DNA from 3 places in the Providencia sp. PROV208 genome. Region 2 is predicted to be linked to each of the others. Evidence: predicted binding sites of a transcription regulator. Region 2 holds the regulator's gene; each other region holds the start of a gene.

Region 1 (5,677 bases), on a different contig from region 2:
TCCAGTACATGGCAAAAATACCCTAAGTCATGGGCTTGTCTCACGCTACTTTGAATTGCCATCATGGAACTGACGCCGCCAAAATGAAGGTGGGTAATGCCATTGTCATACAGCCATTGGTGCAGTTTATTTCCAGCAAAAGCGGAAACACCTTTTTTAATCATGACGCGGTCATGCATGTGAACTTCTAATTCATCGACCCAGCTACATCCGTGTCCACTTAATTTCAAGGCACCGACTTGCTTTGCATGTTGAAATAACGGAGAGCCTAAAGGAATATCTTGATAATTATCGCTAAATCCGACCTTAATCCAAATTACAGGAATACGCTGGTTGCGCGCGTAGCTCGCGACTTGATTGGCTTTTTCTACTATTTTTCGTGAAGTAACTTGCGGGTAACTACTGTTGGATAATCCATTTTTGCCAACAATATCGTTAATAAGATCAATGATGATGAGTGCGTGTGACATTATCGCCCCTTTTTGCGGCTAAGTAATTTAACGTAAAAAGGGGATTGTAATATTTATTCTGAGTAAGGGATGTTAACTAAATAACATTATTTTAAATAAGGATATTATTTAAGCCCATTTATTCAATTAAGGTAAATCAATAATAAATCCAATTCCTTTATTTTCTAATCCCTCGGTCACTTTTAATGTTGCACCAATTTTTGATGCTAAATTATAGGCAATAGATAATCCTAAGCCGCTGCCTGTTTCTAATGTTCCAGGAACGCGATAAAAACGAGAAAATAGATGTTCATGACTCTCTTTTGGAATGCCGCGACCATTATCTTGAATTGTAATTGTGGCACCAAAAGGCGTGATATCTTTCAGCGTTACTTTTATTTTAGCTTTTTCAGGCGAATATTTAATCGCATTTTCAAGTAAATTAGTAAACACATTACTGAGCGCTAATTTATCGGTGTCGACATAAAAAGATTCTGGGCTCGATAATTCAACATCAATATGTTTATTGAGTGCGTACGGGATATGGGATGAAATCAAATTACTGATCAACATCGGTAAATCAACCTGTTCTTTACGTATTGAAAAATCTTCCGCTTCTAAGCGTGCAAGGTCAATTAATTGATGAGATAAGGACGCTGCACGCGTGAGTGTTTCCTTCATATCATTAATAATTTCAGCTTTCTCTTTGGGGTTATCAATATTCATTAACAGGTGTAATTGTGCAGTCACTGCCGCTATGGGGGTGCGCAGTTCATGAGCCGCATCTGCCATAAAGCGCTTTTCCCGCAAATTCGCCGCATCGACTCGTGCCATTAATTGGTTTATAGCGGAAATAATAGGTCGTGTTTCTTTATGTACGTCTTTCATTTCTATCGCCGTTAAATTTCCAGGCTGACGCGAAGAAATAACTTTGGCGACTTGTTTGATTGGACGAATACTAAAATAGGCAGTAATTAAGATAGCAATTAGCATTATTCCCAGAATAAAGGCGAGAGGAATTGCGGTTTCTTCGGCGGGGTTTCCAATTAATTTTCGACGTTCAAGGTAGGATTCCGCAATGACAACTTCGAGGGAGTGGTCGTCATCCCATGCGGAAGTAAAATGCCAATCCTTATATTGATTTGTGAGTTGTTCTACGGATTTTAATGAAGGGTCAGATATTTTTTCACTATTTCGATATAACACATGTCCCTTGGGATCTCTGACGACCATGTAGGGCTTATAGCTGGTATCAATGCCGTTTTCCATCGCATCGGTATACATTTTTTGCAAAATAACGGCGAGTTTATCGAAATATTCAGGCGTGTCTGAAACCGTGCCTAATGTACGGGCGATACCTTGCGTGACAATTTGCTGTTGTTGGTTAAATTCATCATCATTGACTAAATCAGGCAGGTAAAAAAATTGCAACCAGCCGACTAACAGCAGCCATAAAAAGATGACTGCGCCAACCTGAATACCAAATGTGTAAACAAGAAAGGATTTAATCTTCACTAGATTGCGCTTCTTTTTTTAATAAATAACCAATACCGCGGATAGTAATAATTCGGTCTTTACCAATTTTGCGGCGTAAATTATGAATGTGGACTTCAAGGGAATTACTCTCCACATCGTCTAAACCAAATAAACGTTGCTCTAAATCTGTTTTTCGGACGACATTATCCGCATTTTTAATTAATTCATACAGCAGCAAATATTCTTTACCGGAAAGTAATAATAATTGACCATCTAAAGTGACTTGGTGGTTTAACGGATTTAGTTGCAGATTATCTAATTGCCAAATTTCAGATGAAAAGCCAGCCATACGACGACTGATAGCTTTGACCCGAGAAATTAGCTCTGGCATTTCAAATGGTTTTGTTAAAAAGTCATCAGCACCTGAATCTAAACTCGTTACTAAGTTATCCATTTTGTTGCGAGCAGTAAGAATAATAATAGGTATTGATTCCCCTGATTGGCGCCATGCAATGAGCTCGTCTTGACCGTCTCCATCAGGTAAACCGAGGTCTAATAACATGACATCAAAATTACGAGACTGTAATTGTTGTTTAGCATCAGCCAATAATCTAACCCAGCAAGGATTAAAACCCGCTAGTTCTAGCCCTCGACATAACGCTTTTCCCAACTGAAGATCATCTTCTACCAATAAAACATTCATATTTACTCCCTCTGGTGCGGAGTATAAGCAGACTGCTTCCACCCAGCAACTCGGATATTTGTCGCCTTAAGTATCCCTTAAGGTTGGTTTAACCAAATTTTAAGGTATGAAAACGTAAAACGAATAATATAGCATCAACAACCATAACAAGAGCCTTTACCATGAAACAAGTTTATATTGAAGTGCCTCTATTTATCGTGATTATTTTTATCGCCATGGTGTTTATGGGGGAAAATTTTAATAAGCCAAAAATGACATTTAACCATACAAAGTTAAATGAAGTTTCATTATGCACTGAGACTAAGACCTGTTTAGCGGAAGCGCGGGTGCTTGAAATAAGTAAAGCGAAGCGTAACCCTGTCACCAAGATTAAATCCTATCTTCGACAAAAACTCTATTAATGATTTTACCGGTGAGTAGATGGGGGATGGGGATATTTCAAGTACTTCGCACTATTCTAGAGTAGACAGAAAATAGTGTGAGTGGGGGGCTTGATCGTTTTTTACAATACAGAAAGTGATTCAGATTAAATCAAAAAATAACAAATTGAGAAATGGAAGAGCTATCACTGGACCTTCTTCCATTTCTTTCTGTTCAGCTAATCATCGGTATTTGTTTCCGGTAGCCAGCCGTCATCCATCCAAATTTCTTCTAAAATTTCTTCAATGCGTAATTTATCATCCGCAATTTTTGTGCCTGAAATATTAATGGCTTGCTGAGAGCTAAAGCCTACACGAGTAACCATATCAGGGTATTGTGACTGTAGCTTGCGTAGAATCTCAGATTCTAATGCCTGTAGCACTAAGCCACTTGGTTTTTGTGGTGAATTTTTATCAAATAACACTTCGATGCGTAACATAATAGCCTCTACTAAAGACTGTATTAATATACAGTATTTTTAGATCTATATGGAGACCTTGTCAATATCCTCCATGAATATTTTTTTATTCTGACTGTCGGCTAAATGTTTTTATTTCGAGGCAGTGAATCTGCCGCCTAAAAAAAGCTAGCAGAAATATTAATACATAACCCTAAAATCGCCATATTAAAGATAAATGAAATGATCGATTGCAATAATACAGCGCGACGCATAGGTGTCGAGGCAACTTCTACATCTGCGGTTTGCGAAGCGACGGCAATCGTAAATGAAAAATACATAAAATCTGAATAGCTTGGCTGGGTAATCTTATCAGGAAAAATTAACCACGGTTTTTCATTTTCATTGTTGCTGTAATACAAATGAGCATAGTGCATGGTAAAGCCTGTCGGTAATAACAACCATGAGGATATCAGTGTGGAAGCCGTTAAAATGTAAGAGTAGATTTTATCGGATTTCGGGATATCACTATGCCCTCCCAAGGCAAAAAACAGCGCTAATAAACTCACACAGCAACCCGACATCAAGAAAAATATCACCATACGAGCGCTTTCATCTTCAATTTTCGTGAGCTTACGAATGTCTTTAACATTATTGCTAATAATCCGCTGGAACAGGAACAGTAAATAGCACCATGCAAATGCGTTCCAACTGATAATTAAATTAATAATCAGATTTTGTGTATTAAATAGGGCAAAGAAGGTGATAAAAGCAACAATAAGCGAGACCAAAAAGCGCGGTCGAGAATGAAATGCATGACGTAGCAGATGGGTGATACGAGCAGCATAGCGAAGCATGGGATATTCCTTGAAAAATAATCATCACGTTAATTAAAAACGAGTATATCACCGAAAAAAAATGGAGCACGAATAAGGTGCTCCATAATTTAGTGAATAAAAATAATTAATTCTATTTTTGACTTTGCTTTATCAGCGCATAGCGATTAAGTAATTGCTTAAAATGGTTGTCAATGCGCTGATATTCGGATTCAGCCACCGTTCCTTTGGCTTGAAGTTGTTCGAGTCGACGTAATTCTTCTTCTAGTGGCACACTTTGGTGGAAATGCTGGCGGGCATTGAAAATAATGGTTTTTAATTCAGACCCCGTGATATAGCTGCGAGGTTTACCATCGAGACTGTCTAAGCGCGTACTGAGATTATTTAACTCTGCCATTCCTTCAGACCATTGTTGCAATTTATCGTTAGATAACGCGTTAATTTGCATATTTTGCTGCCATTTATCGTTAAATGCGCTGACTTCTTGCCGTTCACCATATTGCTTGGTGAGGTAACCTACCATGCTAAGCCCATATTGCTGAGACCAAATCGGGGAAACTGATTCCAATTCCACAAGGTAATTATCGATCATATTGAGTTTTTCGGGCGAGAAACTACTCGGTTGGGCGGAATTGGGTTGTAATTGTTGCTCAATAATCGAGGCAATATTGGGTGTAAATTCAGGTAATTGTGGCAGTGCTTGCGCTAAAACATGGTTATTGATTTGTGGATGAAGCACATATAAGGTGCCTGCGCAAAGTGCACCGGTGAGAACAATCCCCCAAGCTAATCCCACACACAGCCCTTTACGATAAGACGGTTTGGATGAGGGAGGTGCACTGATCGTGGCATTGGCTTTTATGGATATTGGGGTTGCTGCGGTATGCGCCCGAAACGTCGATGGTGATGTTTTCGGAAGTTGTAGCGGAGTTGGTGGGATAAAACCGCTATCTGGCACATCTATGCTTTCTAATTGCCTTGCCTGAGAGGCGAGTAAATTTTGTAAGCGCTCTAGCTGTGTCAGGTGCTTGAGTTCTAATGTTTGCAACTGTTGACCAATTTGGCTCAGCGTGGTTTCAGTTTGGTAAAGTGCTGGAAGGTCAGCATAAACGGGCGCGTGAGCACGTAATCCCGTCATTAATTGTTGGCTCAATGTGGCGAGAATTTCGACGCGAGCGTGAGTCTGTTGTGGCCAAAGTCCTTGCCAGTGGCGGCTCAGTAAATGTTGGAGCAAAGACAAGCCTTCGTTTAATCCCATGATGCCATTTTGATGTTGGCGGATCAGAGTAAACCATGCGCAAGTTTGCAAATCTGCCCCATTTTGGTTGAATAAAGACAAACAAAGCCCATGGGCACGCGCCCAGTCTACATCAGGGCGGGCGGGGTGAAAGCGTTT
Region 2 (13,772 bases):
GCAAGCACGTGTAGCTGCTCAAGATCCGGTTCAGCACGACCAAATTGTTCGTTGGTTCTCATAACTTTTCGGACATCGAACCACTGCGAAGATGCCCCACGTTGGCGTAATACTTCGACAAACAATAAGGTCGACATAATTTCGCCGTGGCTGACCATTTCATCCGTTAAGGCATCGGAGGTGGCAAGTGAGGCTGAATCAGCTAAATGGGCAATATTTTCAAGTAAGCGGTCAATTTCTTCGCGAATGACATCCGCCGTTTGCAGATGTTCAATAATGTCATATTGAGTCTGTTTAACTTGTTGCAGTAGCTCGTTACGTTTATCAGTGTCACAACCTTCGGCAAGTTCAATGAGCAAATTGGTGATCCCCGCACTAGCAGAGAGTACAACCACTCGCACATGGTTATTTGCCAGTACGATATCCGCACTTTTATTCATGGCATCGAAGTTAGCGACGCTAGTGCCGCCGAATTTTGCGATAACAAACTGATTACTGCCAGCTACTGTATTCATTTTTTCAATCCCTTTAATTAAACCGCCTATCTTTAAATAGTGCATAAATCCAAAATAATTCGTGTGGTGCTGGCTGAATCAGGTAAGACATCAACAGCTTGAAATACGTTGGAGTAATAGATTTATCGACTTTGGCACGTATCGTCAATGATGAATCAAGGTAAATCAGTAATTCTAATGATGGATAAAAGATTATCGGTTTTCTCAATACCTTTTCGGGTATGAGATGACAGTTGGTGTTAGGTTTGGGAGAATAGACTTAATGACAGCAAATTATGAGAACGCAGAAAACCGATAAGCTTCGTGTTCTCTGCGAGTTACAATCTATTTTTATTTGAAATTGTTTTGGGAGTGTTATCCATGAAAAGTATCAATCCAAGCCAAACGGCGGCATGGCGAGCGCTAGAGCAGCATTATGCAGAAATGAAAAATGTGCATATGCGTGACTTATTTGCACAAGATGCACAGCGCTTTACGAAGTTTTCTGCCACTTTTGATGATCAAATCTTAGTGGATTTCTCCAAAAACCGTATTACGCAAGACACATTAGACAAACTTTTGGCATTAGCCAAAGAGACGCAACTGGAAGATGCTATCAAAAGTATGTTTAGTGGTGAAAAAATCAACCGCACCGAAGACCGTGCGGTACTGCACACGGCATTGCGTAATCGCGACAATACACCGGTGCTGGTGGATGGCAAAGATGTTATGCCAGACGTGAATGCCGTACTGGAAAAGATGCAACAGTTCAGTGCGCGTATTATTAGTGGTGAGTGGAAAGGGTACACTGGTAAAGCAATTACGGATGTTGTGAACATTGGTATTGGTGGCTCAGATCTGGGGCCATTCATGGTGACTGAGGCGCTACGCCCTTATAAAAACCATTTGAATATGCATTTTGTTTCTAACGTCGATGGCACTCAAATTGCGGAAACGCTGAAAGACCTCAATCCAGAAACGACGCTCTTCCTCATCGCATCCAAAACCTTTACGACTCAAGAAACCATGACCAATGCGCACTCTGCTCGTGAGTGGTTATTGACGTTCGCTAAAGATGAAAAGCATATTGCGAAGCATTTTGTTGCGTTATCAACCAACAGTGAACAAGTTGCAAAATTTGGTATTGATACCAATAACATGTTCGAATTTTGGGATTGGGTTGGTGGTCGTTACTCTCTGTGGTCAGCGATTGGTTTATCAATTGTTTTATCCGTGGGATATGATAATTTCGTTCAATTATTGAGCGGCGCTCATGCGATGGATAAACACTTCACGCAAACCCCTCTAGAAAGTAATATCCCCGTATTGTTAGCGCTGATCGGCATCTGGTATAACAACTTTTTTGGTTCAGAAACTGAAGCGATTCTTCCATACGATCAATACATGCATCGTTTCGCTGCTTATTTCCAACAAGGCAATATGGAGTCGAATGGGAAATACATCGACCGAAATGGTCATGCCGTATCCTACCAAACGGGTCCGATTATTTGGGGTGAGCCAGGGACTAATGGTCAGCACGCATTCTACCAGCTGATCCACCAAGGAACTAAAATGATCCCATGTGATTTTATTGCACCAGCGGTGACTCACAACCCATTAGGCGATCATCACGATAAACTGCTTTCTAATTTCTTTGCACAAACTGAAGCGTTAGCATTCGGTAAAACCCGCGAAGTGGTTGATGCGGAATTTGCAGCACAAGGTAAAACGGTAGCAGAGATGGAGTATGTTGCACCTTACAAAGTATTTGAAGGTAACCGCCCAACTAACTCTATTTTGCTGAAAGAGATTACCCCGTACTCATTAGGTGCGCTGATTGCGATGTATGAGCATAAAATTTTCACCCAAGGCGCAATTTTGAATATTTTCACCTTTGACCAATGGGGTGTGGAATTAGGTAAGCAACTGGCGAGCCGAATTCTACCAGAGTTGGAAAATAGTCAGGCTGTTGCCAGCCATGACAGCTCAACGAATGGCTTGATTAATTGCTATAAAAACTGGCGTTAATGACGTTTTTTTAAGCGACTAATAGCCTGTAATTGGCAGGCTATTAGTATCCTAATAAAATATGGTATCTGAGCTAACTCATTATAAATCAAATATTTTTTACAAAATTTTCACAATTTGTGTTGAATTAGTGACTTTTTATATAAATTGTTATCTATCTTTAACCTTGCACTATCACAACGTGCTATTCTATCGCCCAATAATTTAGATGAACGATGCTGGTTGTGGCTTTAACACGCTAGAGTAGCAATCAGGGGATAACCATAATTTCTATGGTGGAATTTGATTGAATGCATGAAACGATTTTTACCTCTCATCCTATAAGCTGGTTCGTAGAAGGCGAAGAGAGTGTTCCTGAAAATGTATTAGGTTGGTTGCAAGAGCAAAGGTCGATGACCAAACGGTTTGAGCAGCATTGTCAGAAAGTGACGGTGATACCTTATTTAGAACGCTATATCTCACTGGATATGCTCACCACCGACGAACAAAAATGCTTACCAATTAGTGAGCGTTATTGGCTACGGGAAGTGATTATGTATGGGGATAATATCCCTTGGTTGATTGGCAGAACGCTGATCCCAGAAGAGACGCTCACCGATAATGACAAAAAATTAGTCGAGCTTGGGCGAGTCCCATTAGGGCGCTATCTCTTTAGTCATGAACACCTAACCCGAGATTATATTGAAATGGGCACCAGTGCTGACCGCTGGGTTCGCCGTTCCTTACTTAGACTGTCCCAAAAACCATTATTATTAACCGAAATATTTTTACCTGAATCACCTGCATATAGATAACTATCTAACATAATTCAAATGACGTTTATGGGTAAAATAGAAGCATAAAGGAGCACGACAACGTGGAGGGAAGTATGGCGCTAAGTAAATGGCATGCATACAGCCGTTTAATGCGTATTGATAGACCTATTGGTTCACTCTTATTGCTGTGGCCAACCTATTGGGCGCTGTGGATTGCGGCCCAAGGCTCGCCAAGTTTGCATATCCTGATTGTCTTTACGGCAGGTGTATTTTTAATGCGTGCCGCAGGCTGTGTTATCAATGATTTTGCTGATCGTAATTTCGATGGGCACGTAGAAAGAACCAAACACCGACCACTGCCTAGCGGTGATGTCACGGAAAAAGAAGCAAAAATCCTATTTGCTGCGCTGGTGGGGCTCTCTTTCTTATTGGTATTGAGTTTGAATACCATGACTATCTGGTTATCGGTCGCAGGCTTAGCGCTAGCGTGGATCTACCCGTTTGTAAAACGCGTGAGCCATTTACCTCAAGTCGTATTGGGGGCTGCATTTGGCTGGTCAATCCCGATGGGATTCTCAGCCGTTAGTGAGTCCTTACCATTAGTTTGTTGGTTACTGTTTTTAGTGAATATTATCTGGTCAGTGATTTATGACACCCAGTATGCGATGGTTGACCGCAACGATGATTTAAAAATTGGCGTGAAATCGACGGCGATTTTGTTCGGTCAATATGACAAGCTGATTATTGGTTTACTACAAATTGTCATGGTTGGCTTGCTGGTGGTGATTGGCTCATTGGCTAACTTAGGCATGGTTTATTATGGTTCGTTAGTGCTAGCCGCTGCGCTGTTTGTTTATCAGCAGCAATTGATGGTGAACCGGGAACGAGCGCCGTGCTTTAAAGCGTTTATGAATAATAACTATGTCGGTTTAATTCTGTTTTTCGGTATGGTTGTCAGCTATTTCTAATCAGTGAAATGGATAAAAAAAGGGTAATGCAAATGCATTACCCTTTTTTGTTGGTGCGTCTCGCTGACTTGTGAGATTACTCTTTCGGTACTTCTGAGCTTGATTCGGTCGTTTCCGGTGTGCTTATTGGTGCCGGTTTCGGTGCTGAAAGCTCTTCAGTTTGGCTCACGCTTTCAATGGTCAAACGGATTTCCGGTGACATTAAGCGGGCAAGCACTGCATACAGTTTTTTCGCATTGGTAGAGAAAATATCGTTCTCGTTATTATCGATGTACCCTTCATCTTTGAGTGTATCGACCAATGTCGAGAACACGGCCTTATCAAAGAATTCAGGGGCATTAATACCGTGTAGAACGGACAGACGCTGCGCGAGCATGCGGCTTTCTTTTTCCAATGTATTGCGGCTGACTTCTGGGCTTGCATTGAGTAATGATAGCGTGATGGCATAACGTTGCAGTGTTTCACGAACACCTGCTGCCAGCAGCTGTAAAGGACGAATACGGCGAGGATTTAATACCACCATATTATCGTCTTTCAGGCAGATCAACTTTTGGCTGTTCAGCTCATCAATCAATGTATCCACAGTGCTGACGAGTGCGTTAGTGTCATAACGCATAAAGAGTTCAGCTTTCAGGAATGGGTAAATCAGACCAACTTGCTGGTGGATTTCTTCACGACTAATACGTTCATGGTGTAGCACCATGCTGGCTATCAATGATGGCAGAACCAGTAAATGATGGATATTGTTACGGTAGTAAGTCATTAAGACGGCATTTTCGCGAGGCAGGATAATGATATCCCCCATGCTATCTTTTTCGACTTCAAACTTATTCATCTGCAATGCGTGTTCGAGAAGCTCTTCTGCCGTTTTGTTCGGCGTCGTTGCATCTGCGGTATAAGGTACATTACGCAGTAGTTGCAGATAGCATTCGATTTGCTCAATCAGTTGTTCGCGGGTCAGTGAACGTTGACGCGACGCTAACAGTGCTGTTGAACATAAGTTAATCGCGTTAGCGGCTGCCGCATTATTGATATTCACCATAATGTTATCAGCCAGACTACTGACCGTTGGGTTCAACCAAGTTGGGCGCTGAGGCTCAATAGGGTCAATGGATTCACGCCAATTAGGTACGCGATTATTTAAGTATTGGGTGAGCGAAATTGGCTGACCAAAATTCACATAGCCCTGACCTAAATTACGTAACTTACGTAAACCACGTACCATCGAGAAGAAGCCTTCTTTCTCTTTTTCCGCGCCACGTAATTCTTTCGCGTAAGTTCCCACTTCCATCACATGCTCGTATCCAATATAGATAGGGACGATAGTGATAGGGCGAGAGTCTCCACGTAACATGGCCTGCAAGGTCATCGACAAGGTACCGGTTTTAGGTTCCAGCAAGCGACCTGTACGTGAGCGTCCACCTTCCACAAAGTACTCAATCGAATAGCCGCGAGCAAAGAGCTCACTGAGGTATTCGCGGAATACGGTAGAATAGAGTTTATTGCCTTTAAACGTACGACGAATAAAGAATGCCCCTAAACGGCGGAAAATGGGACCTGCTGGCCAGAAATTGAGGTTAATACCAGCTGCAATGTGCGGTGGTACCAGCCCTTGATGATAGAGAACATATGAAAGCAGCAAGTAGTCCATGTGGCTACGATGGGACGGCACATAGACAATTTCATGACCATCTTGAGCCAATTGACGAACACGTTCAGCATGCTGAACGTTAATCCCTTGATACAAGCGGTTCCATGTCCAACCTAAAACTCGGTCAGTGAGTCGTACTGCTTCATATGAGAAGTTAGCGGCGATCTCTTCCATCATCGCCACGGCATTTTGCTGGGCTTTTTGTAATGGAATTTTTTTGCTGCGAGCTTCATCTTCGACGGCTTTTTCAATCGCTTTAGAAGAAAGCAATTTATTAAAAAGCTCATAACGTGCAGGCAGTTTTGGACCGACAGCCGCCAAACGTTGGCGAGAGTAATGAATACGCGCCACACGAGCGAGTTTATTGGCAATAATCGTGTCGGTACCATGCTCTTGCGCCATTTGACCCAGTGAAATACTGGGTGAAAAACGCACAAAGCTATCGCGCCCTAACCAAAGGACGGCGAAGAATTTTTGCACACCGTTTAGTAATTTCAGGGGTGCAGGCTTATGGCCTTCGCGTCCAGGCGCTCGCCCGAACATGACCGATGCTGGCAGCATTTGAATATCTAGATTTGGATTATTTTTATGCAAATCAAGATACGCATGGAATATTTTTACTGACTCTTTACGTGGATCTGGAGAGTAGTAACGGAATACACGCGGACCATCATCAATGAACACATAGGCAGGGAGCTGGGTGCCATTGATGTCGTTATCCACGAGAGGATCAGGTAAACCAATCGCTAAGCATTGTTGGCGAAGCGTGAGAAGGTCGGACTTTGAGTGATATGGCAAAACGTACAGCGTTGGCTTGTTTGGATCAAGCTGCAACTCTGTTATCGGGTCCGTTGGAATTAGTTTACTTTTTACCAATAATTTCAGTGGTAAATTCAACGTGTTGTAATATATTTTACGCCATAGTGACATAAACGATTATAGCCTCTTGTTAGTAATGCTGCGCAATCATATCAGAAAGCAGTGTTTAGATCTGTTATCGATAATTCACTTTGACTGCAAAAGTTGATTATTGTTTAAAAATTAAGGAAAAAATATGGCAAGTCAAACTAAGGGACTCACGCGAGTTATCAAAGCAGCTGGGTACTCCCTTAAGGGTTTAAAGGCAGCATGGGTGAATGAAGCCGCATTTAGGCAGGAAGCGGTTGCTGCTATCATTGCGATAATTATAGCTTTTTACTTGGACATTAGCCAAATTGATAGAATTTTACTGATAGGTTCAGTGGTTTTAGTCGCGATCGTCGAGTTAATAAACAGCGCTATTGAAGCCGTTGTTGACCGTGTTGGCACGGAATATCATGAATTATCGGGCCGAGCAAAAGATATTGGCTCCGCTGCGGTCTTTGTCACCATTGGATTGGCGTTATTTATTTGGGCTACCGTTCTCTGGGAACGTTATTTCGCACTTTAATAGTCTAAAAATAACAAAAGAGAGAAAAAGCAAAGAATTCAGCAATAAATTACAGATTTTGGCTAATTTAACAGTTCCCAATCCCCATTTACCTGTATATACTCACAGTTTGACTGTATAAACAAACAGGGGAACGGGATGAAAGCACTGACAGCTCGACAGCAGCAAGTTTACGATCTGGTGCGTGACCACATTTCGCAGACGGGCATGCCACCAACACGCGCTGAAATAGCAGCAAGTTTGGGATTTCGTTCGCCTAATGCGGCAGAAGAACATTTAAAAGCCTTAGCTCGTAAAGGGGTTATTGAAATTGTTTCTGGAGCTTCCAGAGGCATTCGTCTGTTGTTAGAAGAAGAAACCGAAGATTTAGGGCTTCCTCTGATTGGGCGTGTCGCCGCCGGCGAACCATTGCTTGCACAAGAACATATTGAAAGTCACTACCAAGTTGACCCAGAGTTATTTAAACCTCATGCGGATTTTTTATTGCGTGTGAATGGTATGTCGATGAAGGATATCGGCATCATGGATGGTGATTTACTCGCGGTGCATAAAACTCAGAATGTCCATAATGGACAAATAGTTGTGGCTCGTATCGAGGATGAAGTCACCGTTAAGCGCTTTAAACAACAAGGCAATCGCGTTGAATTGATTGCTGAAAACCCTGAGTTTGCGCCAATCGTTGTTGATTTACGCGAACAGAATTTTACTATTGAAGGGTTAGCTGTTGGGGTTATCCGTAATAGCGATTGGCATTGATGATGAGTGATTGAGTCTGGTAGCAGACTCAATATCTCTTTTTATCGGGTGTTTTTTCTTTATATTGTTCTTCCGTTTATATAGGCTTTTCTTTTTATATAGCCATATAACTCTTATTCACTTCGCTCTATCTATCTATCTATCTATTGCCTCTGCCATTAGGTTGTTATCTATTATAGCTATGGCGCGAGACGTTAATCTTATTAACCTTTGCTGATAGGTTTTTTACGGTTTTTTCTTTGGATTAGATGGGGGCTGATGGTCATGATCGCAATGTTCATGATCTTGGCAACTGGTGATTTCAACGCATTTTTGACATAAACCATGGTTTTCTACAACGGTATGCCTGAGATGAAAATGATTTTCTTCAGCAAGCGTACTAATAGCCTTTTCTATGGTTGTACAATCACTTTCCGTCACATTCCCACAATTATCACAAATCAACATCACTGAGATATGGCTTGGATTATCCACATGGTGGCAGACCACATAACTGTTTGTGGATTCAATTTTATGGATAAACCCTTGTTCCATTAGGAACTCTAAGCCGCGGTAAACAGTAGGGGGTTTAGCTTGAGGTTCTATTTCACGCAGCAAATCAAGAAGGTCGTAGGCACTAATCGCCCCATGTTGCTGTGCAATTAGTCGTAAAACCGTTTCTCTTTGTGGAGTTAAACGAACACCTCGAGACTGGCAAATACGTTCGGCCGTCGTAAGCAGCATATCTTCACTGATTATTGTCATCTTGTCTGGCCCCACCTAAATAGCGCTTCAAATGTTTATTACTGTTTAGTTTATCATAACTTCGGCTCCTGTTGCGTTTGAAATGATGTTTATGGAATAAACAATTTTCCCTACAATTAATACAGAGTTTTAACTTTAATAAACGTATGGTTAATAAATAACAGATACCTTATTTAAATGGTCAGCTTTTTTATTTTAAATAAAACTCTAATTGCTACATTTTGGTTAATAAATTGACGATCTATTTAACCAAATAAAAACAAATATTGAAATTTATGGTTACTGCTTGATGCATATTTTAATTAAGACTTATCTTACCGTCTGTTTTTTATATAGCAATTACTTGTGTAAAGGTGACTATTCTTGGGTGTTAAATCTAATAAATTTTCCTTTTATTGGGTTATTAGTTTGTAAATAAATATAAATATAGATTTTTATAATTATAAGGTTTTTGCAATATTTTGAAATTTTTATAAATACAAAATGAAGTCTTCATATAAATCTTTCTAAGTAATTTATTATTTCTTCAAGTTTGCTTACTCATTTAATGTTTAAAGCTTGTTTATGTCGGTTTTTCGATATAAAAAACCAAGCTAACTCTCTATTTGGGTGTTTTTTGACAACATATATCACATATGTAGAATTGACATCAGAAAATATCACAAGGTAGTCATCAGAATTCATTTAGTGTTCTATATCAATTTTAATTAATTAATGAATGAATCAATAATTAATTTGGAAGTGAGAATGTTGGCTCAATGATTTCTGTTTTTTAAATCACATAGATGAGATGGATCTTGTTTATATAAAAAAATCTCTAACCTGAATGAAATTCATCAAGTAGGAAAGCTAGAGGAATCTTCAAGGGCGCACTACTTAAGTAAAGAAACTTAATTCTGCATCGTAGAAACAGGAAAGAGAAATAGCAGTTCCTACTCATTCAAAGGAAAACTTTTATGAAACTGAATAAATTAGCATTAACTCTAGCTTTAGGTTTAGGTGTTGGCGTTTCTGGTGCTGCTTTAGCTGCTGACCCAGTAGAAAGTTCACAAGGTGAAATTCGTTTTACTGGTTTCATCAATGATGTTCCATGTTCAATCGACGCTGACAACCTGAAGCAATTAGTTGAATTCGGCGAAATCGCATTGCACGAACTGACTTCAAACCAATTCCGTTCAGATAGCAAAACGTTCGATATCGTTCTGAAAAACTGCTCAACTGAAACTTATAAAAACGCAAAAATCACCTTTACTGGTTCAACAGTAAACGGTTTCCAAGGCTTCACTGGTGACTTACTGGGCTTAGGCGGTAAAGTTCAAAACGCAGGTATCGTAATCACTAACGGTGCTGACAAAGTTGTTGAATTTGGTAAAGCATTCCCAGGTACTGGTGACGGTTATGCGTTAAACAATGGTGACGGTTCAGAAACTACTCTGCACTTCGCTGCATACGTTAAAGGTAACGAAGACCCAACTAAGAAAGCAACAACAGGTCGTTTTGACACTGTCGCTAACTTCAAAATTGTTTACCAATAACAGTAAGTTTCTATAGAGAATAAATATGGCGTAGTCATACGCCATATTTTTCAAACTATTTTCATTGTCTTTGTTTTTATAGGTGCGCAGTTAATGAAAAGCATGAAACTAAATCTAATTACAAAATTAATGCTTTTAATGTTAACGCCAATGGTTGCACTCTCTGAAGAAGCCGTTGATTTTAACACCGACTTCATTGATTCTGACGGTAAAGAAAACGTCGATTTCAGTAAATTTTCTCACGCCAATTATGTCCCACCTGGAGACTACTCTTTAGCGATTGAAGTCAACCGCGCTAAGGTTTCTATGGAACAACCTATCACATTTTTTAATCCTAATTACGACGATAAAATTTCATTGGCATGTGTTACCCCTGAAATTTATGCGCTATTGGGATTAAAAAAGGAATGGGATAGCCAAGTCAAATGGCTAGATGATGGAAAATGTTTGGATATTCGTTCTGTTCCCGATATGACAATTCAAGGGGATTTGGCGAAGAACGTTGTAGAGTTCAATATTCCTCAGGCCTACATGGAGTATTCAGACCCTGATTGGGACCCACCATCACGTTGGGATGACGGGATTATGGGCGCATTTATTGACTATAACGCGACAGGACGCGTTGTTAATAAACAAACCGGCGATAAAGGAACGAAATCAGGTCTGACGGCCACGGGGACTATGGGGGCAAACATCGGAGCATGGCGTTTGCGTGCTGACTGGCAAACACAAAATGGTGAGCTGAATAAAGGCAGTAAATCATGGTCTTGGAACCAGTTATATGCGTATAGAGCCATTCGCTCGATGAGTGCTCGCCTGACATTAGGTGAACAATATTTAACATCAAATCTGTTTGATAGTATTCGTTTTATTGGTGCAACTCTCGAAACCAATGAAGCTATGCTACCACCTCGTTTACAAGGCTATGCTCCTGAAATTTCTGGTGTTGCAAAAACGAATGCGACAGTCATAGTTAAACAGGATGGTCGTATTATTTATCAAACAGAAGTCAGTCCTGGTCCATTCCGTATTCAAGATGTGAACTCATTCGGTGGCGGTACACTGGACGTGTCTATCCAAGAACAAGATGGCACGACAACAAATTACCGTGTTGAAACTTCTCGACTGGGTACGTTAACTCGTCCGGGACAGTTGATTTACCAATTTGTGATGGGTAAACCAACGAAAGATGACCATAACACTCAAGGCCCTGCATTCAGTATGGGGTCGCTGTCTTGGGGTGCGACGAATAACACCACTGTTTATGGCGGTTTGTTGGCATCATCCGAATATCAAAACGTCGCATTTGGTTTGGGACGTGACTTTGCGCCATTTGGTGTGTTATCTGGAAACATCAATATTTCACACGCGCAAATGGGTCGATTGGATGACAATGAAACGTTGACGGGGAATTCCTATAACCTGACGTATTCAAAACAATTCGACGAAATTAATAGTCAGATTACCTTCGCGGGTTATCGATTCTCTGAAAGAAACTATATGTCGATGAGTCAATTTGTTGACCGTCGTTATAGAGGGGATAAGGTCGATAGCGGTAAAGAGCTTTATACCATTATTTTTGGTACCGCATTCCCTGATTACAACGCGAATATGTATTTGAACTATTCACACCAAACTTATTGGAATAGAGCGTCTACAAACCAGTACAACTTTACGCTATCGAACTATTTTGATATTGGCAAAATTAAAAATGTCAGTCTGAGTGTGACGGCATATAAAACGAAATCACGCGATAGCGATGATGACGGTATTTATTTAAATCTGATGATCCCATTGGATAAAAATGAATCAAGTATTAGCTATTCCGGCTCGTATGCAGGGGGTAATAATACCAATAACGTTAACTACTATAGTCGAATTGATAATCGCTCTTCTTACTCGGTTTCTGCGGGTAACTGGGATAAAGACAAGTTAACGACAGCTGGTACCTATAGTTATGATGGTGATAGAAGCCAATTAAACCTCAGCGGAACTTATATTCAAGATAATCAAACAACCGTCTCGATGCAGTTAAAAGGCGGAATGACCATGACAGGCGAAGGCGGGGCATTACACCGTAATAATTCAATTAAAGGCGGATCAAGAATATTAGTCGATACTAATGGTGTCGCGGATGTACCCATCTTAAATGGTGTTACACCCGTCGGGACTAACCGCTACGGTAAAGCGGTGATCACGAGTGTGATGGACTATAACCGTAATAACTTAAATATCGATCTGAAAAATGTGCCAGATAATGCCGAAGCATTGCAATCGACACAATATGCAACGTTGACTGAAGGTGCGATTGGATATCGTAAGTTTAATGTCATTACGGGGCAAAAAGTAATGGGAATTATCAGCTTAGCTGATGGGGACTACCCACCGTTTGGGGCTTCAGTCAAAAATGCGAAAAAAATAGAAGTGGGAATTATTTCTGATAAAGGTTTTGTTTATTTAGCGGGTGTTAATCCATCAGAGTCTCTTGATGTGGTATGGGGTGATGATGCTTCATGTCATATTCAATTGCCTGAAAAATTAGATAACAACATGGAACATAATGTTTTATTACCATGTAAATAATTATAAATAAATTTTTAACGTCAACGGTGAAAATATGAATTTATTAAATAAACGTAATGCGGTAGCAGTGTTAAGTGCCTCATTACTCGCTCAGTCAGCCTATGCGGCAATTGCAATTGATAGAACTCGTGTCATTTATAACGAGGGCGATAAGTCGGTGAGCGTAGGTTTAAGTAATGAACATAAAACCAGCCCATATTTGGCACAAGCATGGATAGAAAACGATAAAGATGAAAAAGTCAATTCACCGTTTATTGTGACTCCGCCAGTGCAGCGACTTGAAGCGGATACAAAAAGCCAAATCAAAATTCAATCGGTTCCGGCTATCGCTAAATTACCTAAAGATCAGGAAAGTGTTTATTACCTGAACGTGAGAGAAATTCCACCTCGTAGCGAAAAAGCCAACGTATTACAAATTGCATTACAGACAAAAATTAAATTGTTCTATCGTCCTGCTGTAATTGCAACTAAAGAAAGAATGGATTCAATTCCTCAGGAAAATGATATCAAACTGGTCAAGCAGGGTAGTGGATATATCGTTAAAAATCCAAGCCCTTATTTCTTATCCATAACTCAATTGAAAAAAGGCAATACGGACGTTAGTAATTTTGAGCCAATTATGGTTCCACCGCGTGGTGAAGCTGGTTTAGGCAAAAACACAGGAGATATCGGGGCATCACCAACCTTAGTTTATCTCAACGATTTTGGCGGTACGATTGACTTGAAATTTAACTGCAGCGCGGTTGAGTGTTCTGTCGTACCTAGAAAATAAGGTCTGCCGCTATGATGTCTATTAAAAATTTAGCCAAGGTATTATTGATATCATCGA
Region 3 (13,772 bases), on a different contig from region 2:
ACAAACCTTAAAACAAGCCCGTGCCAAGACAATGAAAATTGAAGTGGTTGGTCAAGCACCTGCGGGGATCACCGCCAAAGATATCGTATTAGCGATTATTGGTACAACTGGCAGCGCAGGTGGAACGGGTTACATCGTTGAATTCTGTGGCGAAGCAATTGAAAACTTAAGTATGGAAGGTCGTATGACCGTCTGTAATATGGCGATTGAATTAGGGGCTAAAGCGGGCATCATTGCCCCTGATGAAACTACTTTTAATTATATGAAAGGACGCCAATTTGCACCGAAAGGTCAGGACTGGGATGATGCTGTCGCTTACTGGAAAACCTTGAAAACGGATGATGATGCAAAATTCGATAAGGTTATTACTATCCAAGCGAGCACCATTGCTCCTCAAGTTACTTGGGGAACCAACCCTGGACAAGTAATAGCAATCAATCAGCCGATCCCTGCTCCAGCGTCCTTCTCCGATCCTGTTGAACGTGCTTCCGCAGAAAAAGCATTAGCCTATATGGGATTAGAGTCCGGTATTAAATTATCCGATGTGAAAATTGATAAAGTCTTTATCGGTTCTTGCACTAACTCACGTATTGAAGATTTACGTGCTGCGGCAGCCATTGCGAAAGGTAAAAAAGTGGCGTCTGGTGTGCAAGCTATTGTGGTTCCAGGTTCCGGCCCTGTTAAAGCTCAAGCAGAACAAGAAGGCTTGGATAAAATCTTTATTGAAGCAGGTTTTGAATGGCGCTTACCCGGCTGCTCCATGTGTTTAGCCATGAATAATGACCGTTTAAATCCGGGTGAACGTTGCGCATCCACCAGCAACCGTAACTTTGAAGGTCGCCAAGGTCGTGCGGGACGTACCCATTTAGTTAGCCCAGCAATGGCAGCCGCAGCAGCTATCAACGGTCATTTTGCTGATGTTCGTGATATTCAAATCTAAAGGAGAAAACCATGGATAAGTTTATTAAGCATGTTGGAATTGTCGCCCCTTTAGATGCCGCGAACGTGGACACTGATGCGATTATTCCCAAACAATTTTTGCAGAAAGTCACGCGTACCGGATTTGGTCAGCACTTATTTAATGACTGGCGTTTTTTAGATGATAAAGGGCAGCAACCTAACCCTGACTTTGTCTTGAACAAAGCGGTATTTAAAGGTGCCAGCATTCTGTTAGCTCGCGAGAATTTTGGGTGTGGTTCATCCCGTGAACACGCGCCGTGGGCATTAACTGATTTTGGTATCCAAGTCGTTATTGCACCAAGCTTCGCCGATATCTTTTACGGTAACTCATTTAACAACCAATTGTTGCCCATCAAATTAAGCGAGCAACAAGTTCATGAGATGTTTAACTATGTTAAAAACCACGAAGGTTGCCAATTTACGGTTGATTTAGAAGCACAAACCGTTACCGCAGGAGATAAAGTTTATACCTTTGAAATTGACAGCTTCCGCCGCCATTGCATGATGAATGGTTTAGATAGTATTGGTTTGACATTACAGCACGTCGACCAAATTAAAGATTATGAACAAAAACTCCCCGCCTTTATGAATTAATCTCCAGCCCACTTCGGTGGGCTTTTTCTTACCTATTTGTCTTCATAAAAGTAGAACTCAACTCCAACAAACCGCGCCCACCAATAAATCCTTCCCCATTAATTCTGAATATGCCATGATTTCAAATAATCATGATTCTGGGTTTAATCAAACCGTTTTCTCAAAATAGTTCATGTTGTGGCAAGGCGACAAAATGAGGATATCTCGGGAAGCATACATAAGTATATGACCTGAGTAGTCGAATGAAGCCAACACAGCCACAACGTGAAATATGAAGAAAAAAGAAAAAAAGCCGATATGCATTCACATACCGGCTGGTAAATATACCATTACTCAATAAATGGGGGAGTAAACCTGCAACAGACAGGTCAATAGAGCTACTTACTGCCTCTTATTATCTACGGAATATAGGATATTAAAATTGATGCAATTTTTTCCGGAGTTCCTCTTTTATGTCTAGTTCTCGATTACAAACCCAATTTGTTCGCTTGTGGCAACATTTTCAGGGAAAAAACAGCGAAACCACTTTGCAAGATATTGCGGAGATCCTGTTTTGTTCTCGTCGCCATGTACGTACGCTACTCAATAATATGCAAGCTCATGGTTGGCTCAGTTGGCAAGCCGAAGCGGGACGAGGAAAGCGTTCCGCATTAATTTTTCATATCAATGGATTAGAGCTTCAGCAAGCACAAGCAGAACAGTTATTAAAAGAAGAAAGCATTGAAAAATTAGTCGCCCTCGTGGGTGATAAAGAAACGATTCGCCAGATGGTCTTATCAGAGCTGGAGCGCAGTTATCGGCAAGGGAAAAACCTGCTACGTATCATTTATTATCGCGATTTCCCGAATTTATTACCTGGCACACCAATGCGTCGCTCTGAAATCCATTTAATGAGCCAAATATTTAATGGATTAACCCACTTAAATGAGGAAAAAGGGGAAGTAGAAGATGGTATTGCCCATCACTGGCAAGCTATCAATGACCAACAGTGGCGTTTCTATTTACGCCCTGCTATCTACTTTCATCATGGGCGTGAAATGCAAGTGGATGATATCATTCATTCGTTACTCAGATTAAAACGCTGCTGGCCACTATTTTCCCATATTCAGACCGTCACCTCACCGCAACCGTATGTTATCGATGTCCATCTCAGTCATCCTGATACGCAATTTCCTTGGCTACTCGGAAGCCCTCACGCCGCGATACTTCCTAAAGAGTGGGAAACCATTGAGCACTTTAGCCAACGCCCCATTGGTACCGGTCCTTATGTAGTCGAAACCAATATTCCGCAGAAGCTAACCATCAGCGCATTTGATCGCTACTTTGGCTATCGAGCCTTACTGGATGAAGTCACAATTTGGGTGGTTCCTGAGCTTTCTGAGCAAATGGTCTGCACCACATTAAAAATGGATGGTGACAAACGTCACAATGACTCGCTAGAGAGCCGTATGGAAGAAGGATGCTACTTTCTGTTATTCGACCAGCGTTCCGCCATATCTCAACGTGAAGATGTCCGTAAATGGCTGTGCAGCTTTTTAACACCGGTTAATTTACTGGCACACTGTGAATCTTTTTATCAACGTCATTGGGCGCCCGCCTATGGATTATTGCTTCACTGGCACCACAGTAAGATGTTATCTCAGCGTACAAAACCTGAAGATTTAACAGAGCTAACCGTGACTTTTTATCGCCATCATCATGAATTCTATGCGATAAGCCAAATTATGAAGCGGGTATTGGAGACTCAAGGTGTTGAGTTAAAAATTAATATTGTCGACTACGATGATTGGTTTAATGGTAACGCTGAAAGTGATATTTGGCTCTCTACAGCCAATTTTTACAAGCCGCTCGAATTTTCTATTTTTGCCACTTTGTATGAAATGCCGTTATTACGCCAATGTTTAGGAAAAAGCCTCGATGGAGAGTTACAACTGTGGCGTCAGCAAAAATTGGATGTTGAATCGTGGTGTGAAAGTTTAATTGACTCCCAAGTTTTCCATCCTATTTTTCACCATTGGTTAGAACTTCAAGGGCAAAGAACAATGCGAGGTGTACGCATGAATACCTTCGGTTGGTTTGACTTTAAATCGGCCTGGTTTAAGCCAACTGAGGATAATACACAGAATTGATGATAGTTATAAACAGTTAACGTGAGTAAAATGGATTTTATTCACTTTTTCTGTGGATATCTATGTTAACAACCAGATAGTAATCAGGGTATATCCTAATCGTTCATTTCTAACAAAAAACCATACAAAAAAATAAAATATTATAAATCATGATGATAAATAAATTTCCCATGAGATATCCACTGTCTACTTTTTGATGTTTTTTCTTAGGAGTCTAACTGAGCAAATATCAATCAATGCATGTTTTATCCACAAGGAATGTACTTAACTTACTCGCTTTTTGTGACGAGCTTCAATAAATGACATTAGTCAAGGCTGTAAATGCACACAGTAATCACTGTTTTTCACAGTTATCCAGAAATCCTGTGGATAACCTAGTGCATGATCCTGTGGTTATCTTGGGATGAAGTTGAATAACCCTAAATATTCATAATTTCGTCAGTGATTATTATTCAATATACATATATATATCATGCAGTTAAATACAGTGACTAAAAAGTGTTATACTCTTCCTATCCTGTGACCATTTTTCTGGTTATTTTTTAAACACAATTACATTCTACTGACTATGTCATTTACACCACCTTCTCCTCCTGAAAATGAAACAGTCTTACTCGCTCGTGCTCAAGCCCTTGCGGGCTATACACTTGGTGAGCTAGCCACCGCAGCGGGGATCCCCATTCCTCCCGATCTTAAACGAGATAAAGGTTGGGTCGGTACTTTGTTAGAGTATTTTTTAGGTGCAACCGCAGGCAGTAAAGCCGAACAAGATTTTGCGAACATAGGTGTCGAGCTTAAAACGATTCCCATTGATCGCCATGGTGCCCCTTTAGAAACCACATTTGTTTCTATTGCCCCACTGACTGGCAATAGTGGACTCACATGGGAAAATAGCCACGTACGTCGCAAACTTTCGCGTATCCTATGGTTTCCCATTGAGGGAGAACGTCAAATTCCGCTTGCTGAACGACGTGTTGCAAATCCACTGATTTGGAGCCCTTCCCCTCTTGAGGAGCAACTTTTACGTCAGGATTGGGAAGAGTTGATGGACTTAATCGTGCTTGGAAAAGTCGAAACGATTACAGCTCGTCATGGGCAAGTCCTACAGATTCGCCCCAAAGCCGCAAACAATAGAGCGCTAACCGAAGGTATTGGTGAGCTGGGTCAGCCCATTATGACGTTGCCGAGAGGTTTCTATTTAAAAAAAGATTTTACAGGTCCATTATTAGCACGGCACTTTAATCTCGGTTAATTGTTCAAGGCATCGCCTGTGCCAAAACAGACGATTCGTTATTCCATTTTTAAGGCAATAAGATGTTTGAGTGGTTCTTAGATCCCCATGCTTGGATGGCATTGGCAACATTAACAATTTTGGAAGTCGTATTGGGTATCGATAATATTATTTTCTTAAGTATTGTCGTCAGTAAATTGCCCGCTCATCAACAAAACAGCGCCAGACGCATTGGGTTAATCGCCGCAATGGGAATGCGCTTAGCGCTACTGGCTTCTATTGCGTGGCTTGCACGGCTTACCACGCCGCTATTTACATTGGCTGAACATACCGTTTCTGCTCGTGACCTTATCTTGTGTGCGGGAGGACTATTCCTGATTTGGAAATCCAGTCAGGAGATTTTCGATACCATCGAAGGGGAAGATGATGATGGGATCGCTCAGAAAAAAGTGACCTCTTTTTGGGGGGCAATTGTACAGATAGCCATCTTGGATATTATCTTTAGCTTAGATTCCGTGATCACCGCAGTCGGGTTATCTGACCATCTGTTTATTATGATGGCAGCCGTGATTATCGCCGTGATGATTATGATGTTCGCCGCGAAGCCGATTGGTGATTTTGTCGAACGATACCCTTCAATCAAAATTCTCGCCTTATCCTTTTTAATTCTGGTGGGCTTTACCTTATTACTTGAAAGCGTTCAAGTTCACGTCTCGAAAGGCTATATCTACTTTGCGATGTTTTTCTCTATGTCAGTTCAGATGCTCAATATTCTGCGCAGTAAAAAGTGGAAAATGAAAAACAAACAATAATAGAGACCTTAGCGTAAGGCGCCCTTAGCTGCGGCAATGGCGCCTTCCACCGCTTTTTTAGCCTGAGGGCTATTTTTCCAACAACTCGACCCCGTTAATGCCGCACCAGAAATAAGAATTTCTTCATAAGAGGCTTCACTCAATTGCGCTAATGATGAAAACCCCATTTGTTCTAATCGGCTGATCACCATCGGTCCCACACCTTTTACTGATAATAAAATTTGCTTTTCTGAGTCTGAAAATGCCATAAATTGTCCTTTTGACTGTAAAATAGCCTTAATTGAGCGTATATTTTGTAATTAGCTTATTTCTTAATTTAAAATTCTAAGCTGATCTAAAGCAGGTCCCATTTATTTGCCCTACAAACCTGCTTTAGCAAATAGGAAATAACAATTGTAAAGTCATTGATGACTCGCGATAGAAATCAACATGTCGCACTAAAAATTCTATCTTGTAGGTATTTATTATGTATAGCAACAAAATATCCAATACTCGCCACATGTCGATGAAATTGTCCGATGGGCGCCTTCTGTGTTGGTATGAATCAGGACCTGAACAAGGTTTTCCCGTTATTTTTTGTACCGGTGCTGGCATGAGCGGTACGCTTGGCTTTGGGATTGATCGTCTTGATGAGCTCAATATTCGATTAATCACCCCTGAGCGTGCAGGATTAGGTCAATCCGCCTTTGATGAGCATAAATCCCTACAACGTTTTGCGCGAGATATTCAGCAACTCCTCGATGCTCAGGAAATCCCGTCTTTTTCCGTCGTCGGCTTCTCCCAAGGTGCTGTTTTTGCGATGGCACTAGCCTACTACTGTTCCCCTGTTTCCCTATCACTGGTTTCTGGGCAAGATCAATTCGAGTTTCCTGAAACGAGAAATCATTTAAAACAAGATGTTATTAATATGCAGGAACAAGCCATTCATACGCCAGAGGCACTATCTGAATGGCTAATGAGAAATGTGACATCACAATGGCTACTGGCATTTATTCTGAATTGCAGTGCGGAAATTGATCAACAAATTTACAGTGAAGAGAGTTTTTTAGCTGCTTACAGTGATTGTATGGAACGCGCATTTATGCAGGGAAATCAAGGTTATGTGCAGGATTTATTACTAGCATTACAACCGTGGCAATTTAATCCTGAAGATATTCACTGCCCAGTTGCACTCTGGTATGGCGAGCAAGATGTCAGCGCTGTTCATTCACCGGATTTTGGTAAAACACTCGCTCAGCGTTTTCCCCACAATGAACATTTTCTATTTTCTCATGAAGCAGGGTCCGTGCTATGGACACAAGCATATTCAATCCTTGCCCAACTGAAAGAGCACAGCCTTTAAACAATAAAAAAGGTGCCCCAATGAACACATTGAGGCACCCTATATTATCAATGGCGTTTTACTTCTTAGACGCTTGGATGTACAGCATTTCTAACGCGATAGTCGCGGCAGCTAATGCAGTAATTTCAGATTGGTCATACGCTGGAGCAACTTCGACCACATCCATTCCAACAATATTCAGGGATTGAATACCACGTAACAGTTTTAACGCTTTATCTGATGTTAACCCACCAATGACTGGGGTTCCGGTTCCTGGCGCAAAAGCCGGATCCAGACAGTCAATATCAAATGTCAGATACACCGGCATATCACCGACGATCTGTTTGATCTGAGCAACCATATCCTCGACACCACGATCGTTGGCTTGAGCGGCATCTAACACTGTAAAGCCGTTATCCGAATCATGTTCAGTACGAATACCAATCTGGACTGAATGATTAGGGTCAATCAAACCTTCTTTCGGCGCATGATAGAACATCGTGCCATGGTCATATAAGCTACCATTACCGTACGTATCGGTATGTGCGTCAAAATGCACTAATGCCATTTTACCGAAGTGTTTTGCATGAGCGCGCAGTAACGGCAGAGTCACAAAGTGGTCACCACCAAATGTTAAACAGCGCTTACCTGATTCCAGTAGTTTTTCGGTGTGTGCTTGCAGCTTATCGCACATATCTTGTGCATCACCGAATGCAAAAACCACATCACCACAGTCAACCACATTGAGCTTATTTTTTAATTTAAAATCCCATGGCCAGCGGTGGCTTTCCCACGCGAGGTTAGTTGAGACTTGGCGAATAGCAGCAGGTCCATGACGGCTACCCGCCCGTCCTGAGGTTGCCATATCAAACGGCACTCCCGTGATCACCCAATCCGCATCAGAGCTATAAGGTTGGAAATTCAACGGAAAACGTAAAAAACCAAATGCGTTTGAAACCAGTGAGTTATCAACCTGATTTCCTAATGTGCTATTAATCATCACTGTTCCTTAATCATTCATCTTCTAAGTAAGTGTAGCCGTACAACCCACTTTCAAATTCGTTTACAAAATCTTTTTGTAGCTCATCGCTAAGTCCGGTGCCTTTAACTTGCTCAATAAAGCTTTCTAGCAACACTTCAGGGACCAACTTCACGTATTGCAGCATATCAGCCACAGAGTCGCCTTCTTCGCTTTGCAAGTAACGCATACTACCTTGGCTATCGACCCATACATCAATGGCAGCGGTATCGCCAAACAAGTTGTGCATGTTGCCTAAAATCTCTTGGTACGCCCCAATCATGAAAAAGCCAATCATCGGCGGATTTTCTGGATCATATGCTGGCATTGGCATGGTGGTTTCGACCCCATCGCCGTCAACATAATGATCAATAATCCCGTCAGAGTCACAGGTAATATCCAGTAATACAGCGCGTCTATCTAGTGGCTTGTCTAAGCCTTCAATCGGCAAAACAGGGAAAACTTGGTCAATTCCCCAAGCATCAGGAAGCGATTGGAATAGCGAGAAGTTCACATAGAATTTATCCGCCATACGCTCTTGCAGCTCATCGATAATTGGACGGTGAGCGCGATTACTTGGGTCTAAATCTTGCTGAATACGGCGACAGATATTCAAGTATAGCTCTTCTGCCCATGCGCGCTGTGTTAAGTCCAATACACCATGTGCATACTGAGTATGTGCTTCTTGCAGGTCAAACTGACTATCATGCAGCCATTCACGTAAAGAGCGGCTGTTACCTTGATGCTGCATGGATTCCCACGTTTCCCATAACGAGACCAGTGAACGCGGAGCATCCTCACTAGGTGGTGTGGTTTTCGTAAATTCGTTACGCTCAACACCAATGACGTTAGAGACTAAAACCGTATGGTGAGCCGTTAACGCACGACCAGATTCGGTGATTACGGTTGGATGAGGCAAGTTAAACTCTTCACACGCATCACCAATCGCCCAAATGACATTATTCGCGTATTCGTTCAGACCATAGTTAACCGAGCAATCAGACTGGGAGCGGGTCCCTTCATAATCAACGCCTAAGCCACCACCCACGTCAAAACATTGAATGTTGACACCCAATTGGTGCAACTCGACGTAAAAACGTGCTGACTCACGAACACCTGTTGCGATATCACGAATATTCGCCATCTGTGAACCTAAATGGAAGTGCAGTAATTGCAGGCTATCCAAACGGTTCGCATTACGTAAAATCTCCACTAGTTGCAAAACTTGGGTCGCTGCCAATCCAAATTTGGATTTCTCACCACCACTGGCTTGCCACTTGCCTGAGCCTTGGGACGCCAAACGGGCGCGCACGCCTAAACGAGGCGTCACTTCCAGCTTTTTCGCTTCCTCTAGCACCATCTCGATCTCAGACATTTTTTCGATAACCAGATACACTTTGTGACCCAGTTTTTCGCCAATTAAGGCGAGACGAATATATTCGCGATCTTTATAGCCATTACACACAATCACGGTGCGAGTACGACCCGCGTTGGCTAACACGGCCATTAACTCTGCTTTTGAACCTGCTTCTAACCCTAAAGGCTCACCCGAATTCACTAATGATTCAATGACTCGGCGCTGTTGGTTAACTTTAATGGGGTAGACTAAGAAATAGTCACCTTTATAACCATAAGATTCCCGCGCACGTTTAAATGCTGCGTTAATAGAGCGCAAACGGTGCTGCAAAATTTGAGGGAAACAGAACAGCGCAGGTAAGCGTAAGTGCTCCTGCTCTTCTTTAACTTGGTAAACTAATTCAGCTAAATCAACAAAAGTGTCAGGGTTTTCAGGATTTGGGCAAACACAGACATTTCCGCGCTCATTCACCTGATAGTAACCACCGCCCCAATACGCAACATTATAAGTTTGGCGCATCTTGCGAGCGATATTATCATTCATAATAAACTCCTAGTATGGAGGGGTGAGTGATGCGTTCTCCTTCCAGACAAGCTCCCACCAAAGGCATGGTGCGACTGGGCAGTAATGTCAGGGAAACAGCGATACTCAGATTGTAATTAAAAGTGCTTAGAACGTCTAAACGGTGACAATATACATCCACAAACCTAGCAGATTACTGACTAAGTATTAAGGATCTATGATAGGTATGACGGTAACTTCGTGACGAAGTAAACAAAGACAGGAAAGTAAAAGCCAATGTCACACGGCGATCCGCGTACGACGGTTGGATACTGTTATTCAGTAGATTATGGATCATCGCCCATTAACCCCCAATATAACTGTTTTCCCCTTGGGAATTTTAATCATCTATTAAAATTCAATCGGTTATAAACATTCCTGATAGAAAGCAGACTCATGGCTGACCTGCTGGTATATAGCGAGAAATAACAACCATCCGCTACGGTCGCAGTTTATACCTCGAATAGCCCTAAAATGCAAAAGCAAATTATCTAAAATTTCACATTCACGATAAAACTAACTGAATTAGCCATTTATGCGCTTATCATTTTAGGCTGAAAAACAGGTAGAAATTATTCATTGAAAAGTCTAGAATAGCCGTCTAGATGTTAAAACATCCAACTATAATGTTCTTTGAATTCTTAAGGTATTAATCTCATGTCTACACACCTCTTTACTTCTGAGTCCGTATCAGAAGGGCATCCTGATAAAATTGCTGACCAAATTTCTGATGCGGTCCTTGATGCTATTCTTGAACAAGACCCAAAAGCGCGCGTAGCTTGCGAAACCTATGTCAAAACCGGCATGGTCATGGTTGGTGGTGAAATCACGACCAGTGCATGGGTCGATATTGAAGAAATTACGCGTAAAACCGTTCGTGAAATCGGTTATACCAGTTCAGACATGGGCTTTGATGCCAACTCTTGCGCAGTATTAAGCGCAATTGGTAAACAATCACCAGACATCAACCAAGGTGTTGACCGTGCAGATCCTTTAGAACAAGGCGCTGGCGACCAAGGTCTAATGTTTGGCTATGCAACTAACGAAACTGACGTATTGATGCCTGCACCGGTGACTTATGCACACCGTTTAGTGCAGCGCCAAGCTGAAGTTCGTAAAAATGGCACACTGCCATGGTTACGCCCAGATGCGAAAAGCCAAGTCACCTTCCAATACGATGACAACAAAATTGTCGGTATTGACGCGGTAGTTCTGTCCACACAGCACTCAGAAGATATTGACCAAAAAGCTTTACACGAAGCGGTTATGGAAGAGATCATCAAGCCAGTTCTACCTGCTGAATGGTTATCTCCAGCGACTAAATACTTCATCAACCCAACAGGCCGTTTCGTTATCGGCGGACCAATGGGTGACTGCGGTTTAACCGGTCGTAAAATTATTGTTGATACCTACGGCGGTATGGCTCGTCACGGTGGTGGGGCATTCTCTGGTAAAGATCCATCAAAAGTTGACCGTTCTGCTGCGTATGCGGCGCGTTATGTAGCAAAAAACATCGTGGCAGCTGGCTTAGCTGACCGTTGTGAGATTCAAGTTTCTTACGCTATCGGTGTTGCAGAGCCAACGTCTATCATGGTTGAAACATTCGGTACCGGTAAAGTTGACGAAGCACTGTTAGTAAAATTAGTCCGTGAATTCTTTGACTTACGTCCTTACGGTCTAATTCAAATGCTGGATCTGTTACACCCAATGTACCAACAAACGGCTTCTTACGGTCACTTTGGTCGTCCACAATTCCCATGGGAAAAAACCGACAAAGCGGCACAACTGCGCGAAGCTGCAGGTCTGTAATCTCCGCTAACGTCTCTGACGATTAGCAAAAAACCCATCATTATGATGGGTTTTTTTATATCTGTAATGTATAACCACCTCGATGAATCAAATAACCTTTCCACTTGCTTCATATTTTGTGTTGGATAAACAGGTTAGTTGCCCCAGAGCCATGATTATTTTTCAGTACGCTGAAATAGTTGGAAAATGGCCATTCCCGCTATCATCGCCAGCGTAAACAAAATACCTTGAGTCAGTCCCATACCCGTTAATAAAATGGCAGGTCCTGGGCAAATCCCCCCAAGTCCCCAACCTAAGCCAAACAATGCACTACCAATAAGTAACTTCTTATCAATAAGCTTGCTGGTTGGGATCTGCAATGGACAATTTAACACACTGGATTTGCGCTTTTTCACGAACTGGTACCCAATAGCACTGATGACCATGGCAACGACCATCGTCACTAATAGCGATGGATCCCAATTGCCAGTGATATCCAAGAAAGCCAGAATCTTAGCAGGGTTCCCCATACCAGCCAGTAGCAACCCCAATCCAAATAAAATTCCAGAGACTAACGCAACGATGATTGGCATTGAATTACCCTCTTAAACCAAAATGATTAATGACGGCAACCGTGATAAATGCCACCAGCATGAAAATAACGACCGCAATAATGGAGCGGCGGGAAAACCTCGCCATACCGCAAATACCGTGGCCGCTAGTACATCCACCGCCGAGTCGAGTACCAAATCCTACTAACAGCCCAGCGGCAATGAGTAACGGCGTGCTGGTGGTAATCGTAACTTCAGGTGCATACACAAAGGCAGTAAACAGTAGCGGTGCCACTAAGATACCGACAATAAAAGCGAGCTTCCAAGCCGTATCCCCTTTCACGGGCTTAAGAACCCCCGCTAATATCCCGCTGATCCCTGCAATCCGACCATTTAAAATCAGTAATATTGCTGCCGCTAAACCAATTAAAATACCGCCAATCGCCGCTGACCATGGCGTGAAATTGACCCAATCAATCGTCATATTAATTCCCCTTCACAGGACAATAAAGTTGGTACAAAGTATTGAGTAAGATAAACAATTTCTCATCTGCAATAGAATAATAAATGCGTTTACCTTCGCGACGAGTCACTACCAATTCCTCGTTTCTTAACACGGTTAACTGCTGTGACAATGTGGGCTGTTGAATACCGAGTGATGCTTCTAAATCACTCACACACGCTTCACCTTGGGTTAATTGGCATAGCAATAACAGTCTATCTGGATTCCCCAGTGTTTTTAATAATGACGCCGTTTGCGTTGCCGCTTGAGTCATTGCTAAAAGCAGCTGTTCTGAGTTGGGTTGTTCACTCTTTTGCATCTTCGTGTCCTAGCTACTTACTTACAGATATCATTATATTTAATAATAATATATTAATTTATATATTTATTGTCAATTATCACTTGTGAGAACTATATGGCTTCACGTATTCTTGACCACATGAAAACGATCAGAGTCCCCATCATGCTCCAGCAGCGAGTGATGAAAACCTTGCGTGAAAAACTCACGTTAGCAGAGCAAAAACTGGAGCAAACATTTCCAGAGCCCGTCATCAACTATAAGCAACGTGGTACCACTGCTGGCAGTGCCTATCTCAAAGATTGGGAAATTCGCGTTAATCCAACGCTGTTAATTGAAAATCCAGATAATTTCGTGGATGAAGTCATCCCCCATGAACTCGCTCACTTACTGGTTTACCGGGTTTTTGGTCGAAAAGGGGTAGCTCCCCATGGCAATGAATGGAAATGGATGATGCAAAATGTTTTAGGCGTAACCCCGAAACGGACTCATAACTTTGCGGTCACTAGCGTCAAAAGCCGAACATTCCGTTATCTTTGTGGCTGCGACACCATTCACGAGTTGACCATCAGAAGGCATAACAAAGTTGAGCGTGGGGAAAATCAATATTTATGTCGAAAGTGCGGGGAAATTCTTAAGCGAGAGATTGC

The links. Region 2 encodes LexA, which represses DNA repair genes until DNA is damaged. Its sites were predicted from a motif close to TNCTGTATGTACATACAGNA; they were not measured.
Region 1: PR766_RS01170 (DinI-like family protein) is a predicted target of LexA. The motif match lies at 3,504-3,523, and genes of this name have one in related genera.
Region 3: mutH (DNA mismatch repair endonuclease MutH) is a predicted target of LexA. The motif match lies at 3,997-4,016, and genes of this name have one in related genera.

Annotation. Positions count from the first base shown of each region.
Region 1 is NZ_JAMPNS010000001.1:256,098-261,774, forward strand. Features, by position in the region: gene PR766_RS01150 (cysteine hydrolase family protein) at 1-470, opposite strand, end outside; gene PR766_RS01155 (sensor histidine kinase) at 597-1,964, opposite strand; gene PR766_RS01160 (response regulator) at 1,954-2,628, opposite strand; gene PR766_RS01165 (hypothetical protein) at 2,790-3,029, shown strand; gene PR766_RS01170 (DinI-like family protein) at 3,227-3,487, opposite strand; gene PR766_RS01175 (DUF1345 domain-containing protein) at 3,625-4,302, opposite strand; gene PR766_RS01180 (VasL domain-containing protein) at 4,415-5,677, opposite strand, start outside.
Region 2 is NZ_JAMPNS010000017.1:21,080-34,851, forward strand. Features, by position in the region: gene lysC (lysine-sensitive aspartokinase 3) at 1-515, opposite strand, end outside; gene pgi (glucose-6-phosphate isomerase) at 876-2,522, shown strand; gene ubiC (chorismate lyase) at 2,813-3,316, shown strand; gene ubiA (4-hydroxybenzoate octaprenyltransferase) at 3,391-4,245, shown strand; gene plsB (glycerol-3-phosphate 1-O-acyltransferase PlsB) at 4,322-6,826, opposite strand; gene PR766_RS13795 (diacylglycerol kinase) at 6,951-7,325, shown strand; gene lexA (transcriptional repressor LexA) at 7,464-8,081, shown strand; gene zur (zinc uptake transcriptional repressor Zur) at 8,307-8,825, opposite strand; gene PR766_RS13810 (fimbrial protein) at 9,782-10,360, shown strand; gene PR766_RS13815 (fimbria/pilus outer membrane usher protein) at 10,454-12,943, shown strand; gene PR766_RS13820 (fimbria/pilus periplasmic chaperone) at 12,978-13,715, shown strand; gene PR766_RS13825 (fimbrial protein) at 13,727-13,772, shown strand, end outside.
Region 3 is NZ_JAMPNS010000011.1:83,664-97,435, forward strand. Features, by position in the region: gene leuC (3-isopropylmalate dehydratase large subunit) at 1-940, shown strand, start outside; gene leuD (3-isopropylmalate dehydratase small subunit) at 952-1,554, shown strand; gene sgrR (HTH-type transcriptional regulator SgrR) at 2,007-3,683, shown strand; gene mutH (DNA mismatch repair endonuclease MutH) at 4,252-4,935, shown strand; gene PR766_RS09540 (TerC family protein) at 4,998-5,726, shown strand; gene PR766_RS09545 (hypothetical protein) at 5,735-5,974, opposite strand; gene PR766_RS09550 (alpha/beta hydrolase) at 6,193-7,068, shown strand; gene speB (agmatinase) at 7,127-8,047, opposite strand; gene speA (biosynthetic arginine decarboxylase) at 8,061-9,965, opposite strand; gene metK (methionine adenosyltransferase) at 10,641-11,792, shown strand; gene PR766_RS09570 (DUF6691 family protein) at 11,948-12,364, opposite strand; gene PR766_RS09575 (YeeE/YedE family protein) at 12,369-12,806, opposite strand; gene PR766_RS09580 (ArsR/SmtB family transcription factor) at 12,808-13,143, opposite strand; gene PR766_RS09585 (SprT family zinc-dependent metalloprotease) at 13,264-13,772, shown strand, end outside.